Regions from separate parts of the Paenibacillus sp. BR1-192 genome, predicted to be linked through region 2. Evidence: riboswitches for the same ligand, from Rfam matches in the RefSeq annotation. Region 2 holds a riboswitch; the other holds the start of a gene.

Region 1 (4,197 bases), 970 kb from region 2:
GCGCGGCAATGCTGCGCACCGTCAAGCCGCCGTTGTCGTGATGCTGAAGACCGTTGCCGATATGGATGTAGGAGGTATCGGCCCGGCCGTAGAGCTCGGCCAATTTCTCGATATCCTCGATCGAGATGCCGGTAATGGAAGAAACGTGCTCCGGCGTGTATTCTTTGACGTGCTCGCGCAAGGCTTCATGACCAATCGTATACTTGCGGAGGAATTCCTCATTTACCATGCCGTCACGGAACATGATGTGCATGAGGCCGACGGCCAGCGCCGCATCCGTGCCTGGATACAGCGGAATGAACCAGTCCGCCCATTGCCCCGTCTGGTTCTTGTGGACATCGATCACAACGACCTTAGCACCGGCTTTGCGCGCTTTCTCTGCAATCACCATCTGGTGCATATTGGTGCTGACGATGCTGCCGCCCCAGACGAGGATGACGTCGGCTCGTACGGTGTCCTCCGGAACGGTTCCCCCATTAAACCCCATCACGGATTTCCAGCCCTCATTGCCCGCGGAATTGCAGATCGACTGCTTCAGGCGGCTGGCACCCAGCCTGTTGAAGAATCTGCGGTCCATGCCGTCGACGCTCAATATCCCCATATTACCGTAGAAGCTGTAGGGCAGGATGCTCTCGGAGCCGTATTCCTCGATCAAGCCCTTATAGCGTCCGGCTATCTCCTGAATGGCTTCGTCCCAGCTGATCCGCTCGAAGGCGCCCTCTCCCTTGGGACCTACTCTTCGCAGCGGATAGAGCACGCGTTCCGGATGGTACACCCGGTGTGCCATATTACGGACTTTATTGCAGATGGCTCCCTGCGTAATCGGATGCTCCGGGTTACCGGTCACCTTGACGATTTTTCCGTTCTCTTTATGCAGCAGCAGGCCGCATGTATCGGGACAATCCAACGGACATACCGCCGGAAATACGCCGTTTTCCTGATGAATCATCGCTTGAGTCATTTCGTGCTTCCCCCTTTTGCTCGGCTGCATCATATCCCTTTATCTTAAAAGAAAATCGGGGTTCCAGTAAAGTCATACATTTTTTTCTAATCAGGTGATTCACTTTTCTTCCCCCCGGGTATATTCCTATCAAGAGCAAAGAAGAGGAACCCAGACCCTTTCTCTTCCTTGCCGAATCATGGACCACTCCCAAAAAAATTCGCCATGCCAGTGTCTCCTCCCCCGAGACCGGCATGGCGAATTTGTTTATATGGCATCCTCCCAGTGACCGATGTTCCCCGCGAATAACCTTCCATATTATAGAAACTCGTGATTTTCGCAGAAAACATGCAAAATAAAAAGCCTGTCAAAGCCACGTCTTTATGTAAGCGCTTATCTGTCATTTTTTATAAATAATTCTGTTCGAATGATCGTTGGAGGATGTTTTACAAACGATTGGAGCAGGCGTAATATACTATTCAGCTTCGAAAACATTCTTCATATTCACATGACATTCGCTTAATTTCCTTGATGGAAAGCGGGGGAACCAACCGTATGGAGGGATACCTATAGGATCCTTCAACCATACTAAGGGGTGAATCCTGATTCCATCGCGTACGTACGCCGCGATGGAATCAGGTAGGGCGACTCTCACCGCCCGAATCCGACAGCTAACCTCGTCAGCGTTGATCGGGAGGGTTGTGAACTTGTGATCAAACACAGGGTTCTAACCTGTGTTTTTTGTTTGCCAAAAATCAGCATAGGAAGGGTGACCGTTCCTATGTCCAGCATATAAAAAACACCGATAGAAGTCCGTTCAGGGAGCTTCTACCATGAACTTAATCTTAAGCGGCGGTGAAAAACAACCATGTTATCCTCAATCAAGCGCTTCCTCATCGGAAGACCGCTTAAATCGACGGAATTAGGCGAACAAAAGCTGAATAAAACCAAGGCGCTGGCCATCCTGTCATCCGATGCGCTATCGTCCGTGGCCTATGGCCCGGAACAAATCCTCATTGTGTTGATGACCGTCGGGGCAGCTGCCTATTGGTATTCCATACCGATTGCCGTCGGCGTCCTGGTCTTGTTGCTGGCACTTATCCTGTCGTACAGACAAATTATTTTCTCCTATCCGCACGGCGGCGGCGCATATGTCGTGTCCAAACGGAATTTGGGCATGTACCCGGGGCTGGTTGCCGGCGGTTCCTTGCTCGTGGACTATATCCTGACGGTTGCGGTCAGCGTGTCGGCCGGGACGGATGCGATCACGTCGGCTTTTCCGGAATTGCATGCCTATAATCTGCCGATTTCCATCGTGTTCGTTCTATGCTTGACCGTATTGAATTTAAGAGGGGTTACGGAGTCGGCCTCCATACTGGCTTATCCGGTTTACCTGTTCGTGCTTGCGTTATTCATCCTGATCGGGGTAGGGATATTCAACATTGCCACAGGCCATGCGTCTCCGGAGCTTCATACGCCGATCGGCACGCCCGTAGCCGGGCTGAGCTTGTTTCTGCTCCTGCGCGCATTTGCCTCGGGCAGCTCCGCCCTGACCGGCGTGGAGGCGATTTCCAATGCCATTCCGAATTTCAAAGACCCGGCCCCGAATAACGCGGCCAAAACTCTGGTGGCGATGGGATCGCTGCTGGCCCTGTTATTTTCGGGCATCGTTTTCCTGGCTTATTACTATGGGGTCAGTCCCAGCGAACAAGTCACAGTCGTTTCCCAAATTGCCGAGCATACCTTCGGGCGAAATGCGCTTTATTACTTCATACAAGGGACAACGGCCTTAATTCTGATCCTTGCCGCCAACACGGCGTATTCCGCTTTTCCCCTGCTTGCCGTCAATCTGGCGAAGGATAAGTTCATTCCTAGAATGTTCACCGTCCGCGGCGACCGTCTGGGATACTCGAACGGAATCATTATTCTTGGATTTTTCTCCATTCTGCTGCTGCTGGCTTTTGAAGGCAAAACCGAGCATCTGATTCCGCTCTATGCCGTCGGCGTGTTTATCCCGTTTACCCTCTCCCAGACGGGGATGATGGTGAAATGGATTCGCGAAAAGCCCGAAGGCTGGATCGTCAAGCTGATCATTAACACCACCGGCGCATGCATCAGCTTTATCGTGACCATGATCTTCTTCTTTACGAAATTCGCCCAGGTGTGGACCGTGCTGATATTCCTGCCGCTGATCATCTGGATTTTCACCCGGATCCGCAAGCATTACGAGGCGGTAGCGGACCAGCTCCGGATTACGACCTGCGAGCCGGTTAAGCCGATTGAGGGGAATGTCATCATCCTGCCTGTGGCAGGAATCACGCATGTGGTGGAGAACTCGCTGAATTACGCCAAATCGCTGGGAGCGGGCCAAATCATCGCGGTGTACGTGCCGTTCGAGCGGGAGGAGGAAGTCGCCTTCCAGGAAAAATGGAAAAAGTGGCAGCCGGACATCCGGCTGGTAACGCTGCACTCGCCTTATCGGAGCATCATTCAGCAGCTGACGAAATTCATCGATACCGTGCAGCGCAAGGCGAGCGAATCCGACTATCAGGTTACCGTCGTCATTCCGCAGTTCATCCCCAAGAAGGGCTGGCATAATTTCCTGCACAATCAATCCAGCCTGCTCATCCGGGCACATCTCCTGTATCGGAGAGACGTGATCATCACGACGGTTCCCTACCATTTAAAAAAATAGCGGGCTTGTTCCCTGCTTGATTCATTACTGGGAACAGCCTCGCGTATCACGACAAAAAGCTGCGTTCAACCATCCTTGATGAAAGGCAGCGGTTGATCGCAGCTTTTTCTTTAAGCCAGACGCTCGCCAGGCTTCCGGCATTAGGAAACATTCTGCGCCGAATGAACCTGTTGGGGAGCGCCGGCCGATGGCACAGGCGTCTGCTCGCCGCGCGGAGCGGCTGCGGCCTGTTTCTCCTGCTTTAAATAAACGGTTCCGTATGTCGCTCCCACAAATAACGCGCCGCCAACGAAATTGCCCAGCCATACCGGAATGAAGTTCATCAGATACTCGCCCCAGCTGTAATAGCCTTCAAAAATCGCGGCCGGGATGAGAAACATGTTGGCCACCACGTGCTGAAACCCGATGGCGACAAACGCCATGGTCGGAAACCAGATCCCGAGAATTTTGCCGCTCATCTGATCCGATCCGTAGGACAGCCATACGGCGAGGGCTACGAGCCAGTTGCACCCGATGCCCGACAGGAAGGCTTGCAGGAAGCTGTCGTCCAGCTTATGCCCGG
Region 2 (4,197 bases):
GCCTTCCTCCTTCAGCCGTTTCCCTAGAATTTTTCAGGGTGAATCAGCGCATAAATCAAATAGAGAAAAATAAAAATCGTGAATATCAACATGATCATCACGGCTGATCAGCCTCCGGTTCCGAAACCACGCGCCCGCACCAGGACATAAACAGCATGAGCAGTCCGTAGGTTCCTCCCAAAATGAGCACCATAACTAAATCCTGCATGAATGTAACCTCCCCTAACTCTTGTGGCGTCAGTCCAAACGCTTAGCTCATAACGGATGCCATCAGAAAGGACACCTGATGATGATTCGTATGAAGCACCACATCGGCACCCAGCCCTTTGTATATCAAGCGCGGATTGCCGGAATGGGTGATCACGTAAATCGACTCCGAGGTCCATGTCCGGCAGATCCGCAAGTAGCGGCAGCACAGATTCAAGCTGCTTTCGAACAGAAACACCTTGCTGACGGGAAACTCGGGAATGATCCAGGTCTGCTCGTCTCTTGTATCAATCAAAATGATGGGTTTGCAGCCCAGTTCTCGCAGCCTCTGCTGCTCAGCCCGGTTGTTGGCTATAGCCGCAAACGGAACACGTTTGTGAATCAGCTGGCGGACGAATTCCTCCCCGGCCTTGTTCGGCGCGGATACCAGGATGAATTCCTGTGGTTTCTCCATCTTCGTTTCTCCTCCTAAGGTCAGAAAGAGAAGGCAACAACAAAGAAGCCTGCGGAAAGAGAAGAACTCTTCCCGCAGGCTTCTTACAGGACACGGTGAAATACACCGTGGCCCAAGTCCACGACAATCGTTGCCTCTCTCGATACGCTTACGAGGTTAGCTGACGGATTCGGGCGTGAGAGTCGCCCTACCCATAGACCGTTATCTTGTCTACAGGATTCACCCCAGAGAGATCAGGTTCATCTCCCGACTGGTTCCCCCGTTCCTTTTCCATTCAAGGACTCAGCGAAAATTAAAAACGAGTAGCATGTTATTCTATTAGCCATTGACTTGTCATCCAGACTGGGCATAACAGCACAGCAACAGGAGGTTCACGCGGTGAGAGTCGCCTCTACCTTCAAATCTCAGCAAGGCCCATGGTGCCTTCGCCATCGATCCATAAAGGCTTAGGGGCAGCTCTCACACTGCCTTTAGACCTTCATGAAACGGCTGCCCGTATGCCTTGGTCGTTGATGACCGTCAATTCATAGTTCGTATCATACGTCCGGCCCTGCAGGATGTAAATGTGAGCAAAAACACATCTGGCGTTATGTCGAACAGGAACCAAGCAGTATTTCGTCTTTATCTTCCGAATACTGCTCTATACTATGTATTTCTCTTGTTTTCTCTTATTTATCGCAATCCAACGAGATACCGAGATTTTGCCACGATAATAGATGACACGGCCGATTGTACGCGTTTTCTTTTACCGTTTTCATCACATTTCGGAATCTATTCGTCCCATACGGTCATTTACTTTTCGTTTCCTCCGGCGTATGATTCATCCATCTATTCGAAACACGTGATACGCCGAGCTCCCGACAGACCGGGAGACGGGGGAACCAAAGTCACCAGTCTTCGATTGGTGAATGGGGTGAATCCGCTGCGCCTAGGATCGAAGGGCCCAGCGGTAGGGTGCTCTCAGTCCGAATCCGTCAGCTAACCTCGTAGGCGCGTTGTTGAGAGAGAATACCATCCAAGCTTTGGCATAGCGGCCGCCGGAATTGGGGCTCTAACCATAAATAGGCCTGGAGAGCGGGGTTTCTCTGCTCACCAGGCCTATTTGCCGTGCATATAACATTCTTATAAAGGAGCGTAGATCAAATCATGACGAAACTCATCGAGGCAGCGCTTACACCCGTCATCGAAACCGCAGTGCCTGCATTAGGTGAAGAGACTATCGGCCATATGGAGATATTTCGTTTCGACCGGGGCTCGGCCGAACGCTTTATCCCATGGAGCGATCATGGCTGGAACTGCGGCTTGTTCAAAGTCAGCTGCAAAGACGCGGCAGGATATGTCGAATATGCCCTGCCAAGCACGAGAGAATTTTCGGACCTGGTCCGCTGGGCATCCGTCTTCTCAAGGCTGAGAGGCATGTCCGTGACTGAGGCCATTCGCTATGCCCGAAAGCAGCAGCAGTGGGGACCCGCACGGATGCAACTTGCTGTATCGGCCCTCGCCGATCTGGAGATCAACCTGCATCGGCACATCACCCGAGAGCGGTTAGGCGGACTGCCGCTGGAGCGCTCCTTCCTTATGAATTGCTCGGAGGCGTATTATCATTTCTAGGGACAGCAGCTACAGAGAGCCACTGTCCCCGTTTCCTTTGGATTGGGCACTTCTAAGCAGCCTGATGTTTTTTGAAACCATGAAGAACCCCGTCAAAAAGCCACTTATTTCACCAGGCATTTTGACGGGGTTCTGCAATCGGATCCCGCTCACTTGAACATATTTTTGAGCACCATCATCAGGTTGGCGGGCTTCTCCGCCAGGCGCCGGGTGAAATACGGGTACCACATCGTTCCGTAAGGCATATAACACCGGATACGGTAGCCGTCCTGCGCAAGCGCTGCTTGATCGTTCATCCGCAGTATGCTTGCGGAAGGCTATAAACGTCGTCACTACGCTATTCCCACGTTAGAAACGAGATTGATAATGCGCGATAGGATTAATATTCACGTCAATTTATGACGGTGTATTACGATAATCCAAATCTACCCAAGTGATCGTGCGTTTGCAAGGAGTTAGTTGCCGAGTTATATAACATTGCGAAAATTGTTCATTAATCGCGGGATACTTTGATGTTCAAGCGAATATAAACGAAGAAAAAGACCGCCATCCTTATTGGGCGCGGTCTTCGTTGTATTTAATAAGAAGTGATTGATACCTTTCTTGCCACGCTACGCACATGTTCGAAAGGAACTCAATTTCTCCTTTAGAGAAGTTCCACTCTTTTTCAACCATTTTACACTTCTCTAATAGATCAATATTTTCCTTTTTGAGCTCGGAAATTTCTTCTTTTAATCTATGTAGTTCTTCTGCCTCTGGCTTTTGACTGAGGTTACCTTGTTTTTTGACAATCGTATTCCAGCCTTCAAGTGTTCTCTTCTCGGCATCGGTCTCTTTGGCTAGTGCCTCGGGTGTTTCCCCAGCAGCTAGTCGTTGAAACATTTCTTGTTTGAAATCCTTTGAGTACTGTTTTCTTGTTTTTCTTGTTGTCATCTCTTACATCCGCTTATCTTACGTTAACATTATGCGCGAATACGATTATACCAGCGAAAGATAAGCGTGTCCTATGCCAAACTATGGTAATCATTTAACACTGTGGAACCGTTATCCGAGGCGATAACCGCCGAAATCAACGCATACAAACGTATTGCAGGCAAAGCGATATTCGAAATTGGCCGGCGCTTGAAACACGTTAAGGAGAACGACCTGGCGCACGGTGAGTGGGTACGGTGAGCTGTGAAGAAGGTGGATTTGACGCTGCACGAAAGTTCATTGCGATATGTGGACGCATACCACTTACAAACCAGGCCACGTGGCATGATATAGGATTCCGGGCCCTCTACGAAATTGCACGCTGCCGCCCTAAGAACGTGAGCTTGAACATACGCTGTTGTGCGGTGAAGACTCCGGATGAGATGACAGTGAGGGAGCTATAACGGAACGTATGGCGGCCGTGCAGGCGTTAATCGACCGCTATATTGAATAAAACGACGGAGTACCGGATCGGACCTAGCTCGTGCCTCTGACCGACTATATAACGGACCGCCATCCGGACAAGAATACGCGGAATGAATATCCGTTTATGAGCGGTCGGCAAGAGTAACGTCGCCATGAAAAAGAATATACGATACGTCTGGCGGACAGATACGATACAGACGGAGTGAATTGCGTTAAACCAGAGTGTTGTCATCGTATTGAGAAGGAACACCGCTTTAGAAGCGCTAAAATAAGTTAATCATTTGTAAAAACAATCGTAAATTTTAATATAAATACTCTTTTTTAAAAAAAGAAGGAAATATATGTCTAATTGTATAATTACTCTATATAATATATTTTTAAGAAGGGATTGAAAATTATGAAATTTAAGAGAGTGATACTGCTTACTTTAATGATTGCTTTATTATTACCTACCATTTTAGTGAGCGCACATGATGGTCATTATAACCCTGGCGGATTTGCAGGCGCCAAAGTCTTAAAATACTGGC

What was found. Region 2 has a riboswitch for cyclic di-AMP ahead of P0X86_RS02025 (hypothetical protein). Riboswitches for the same ligand answer to the same signal wherever they lie in the genome.
Region 1: it holds a riboswitch for cyclic di-AMP, as region 2 does, so the genes downstream of both, P0X86_RS30775 (APC family permease) here and P0X86_RS02025 (hypothetical protein) in region 2, are expected to answer to the same signal.

Annotation. Positions count from the first base shown of each region.
Region 1 covers NZ_CP120718.1:6,693,324-6,697,520, forward strand. Annotated here, with positions in the region: gene P0X86_RS30770 (molybdopterin-containing oxidoreductase family protein) at 1-961, opposite strand, end outside; cyclic di-AMP (ydaO/yuaA leader) riboswitch at 1,447-1,642, shown strand; gene P0X86_RS30775 (APC family permease) at 1,809-3,635, shown strand; gene P0X86_RS30780 (formate/nitrite transporter family protein) at 3,776-4,197, opposite strand, start outside.
Region 2 covers NZ_CP120718.1:460,735-464,931, reverse strand. Annotated here, with positions in the region: gene P0X86_RS33255 (potassium-transporting ATPase subunit F) at 24-92, opposite strand; gene P0X86_RS02030 (hypothetical protein) at 251-661, opposite strand; cyclic di-AMP (ydaO/yuaA leader) riboswitch at 791-959, opposite strand; cyclic di-AMP (ydaO/yuaA leader) riboswitch at 1,499-1,671, shown strand; gene P0X86_RS02025 (hypothetical protein) at 1,808-2,272, shown strand; partial or broken gene P0X86_RS02020 (proline dehydrogenase) at 2,422-2,574, opposite strand; gene P0X86_RS02015 (transposase) at 2,825-3,205, opposite strand; gene P0X86_RS02010 (zinc metalloprotease) at 4,068-4,197, shown strand, end outside.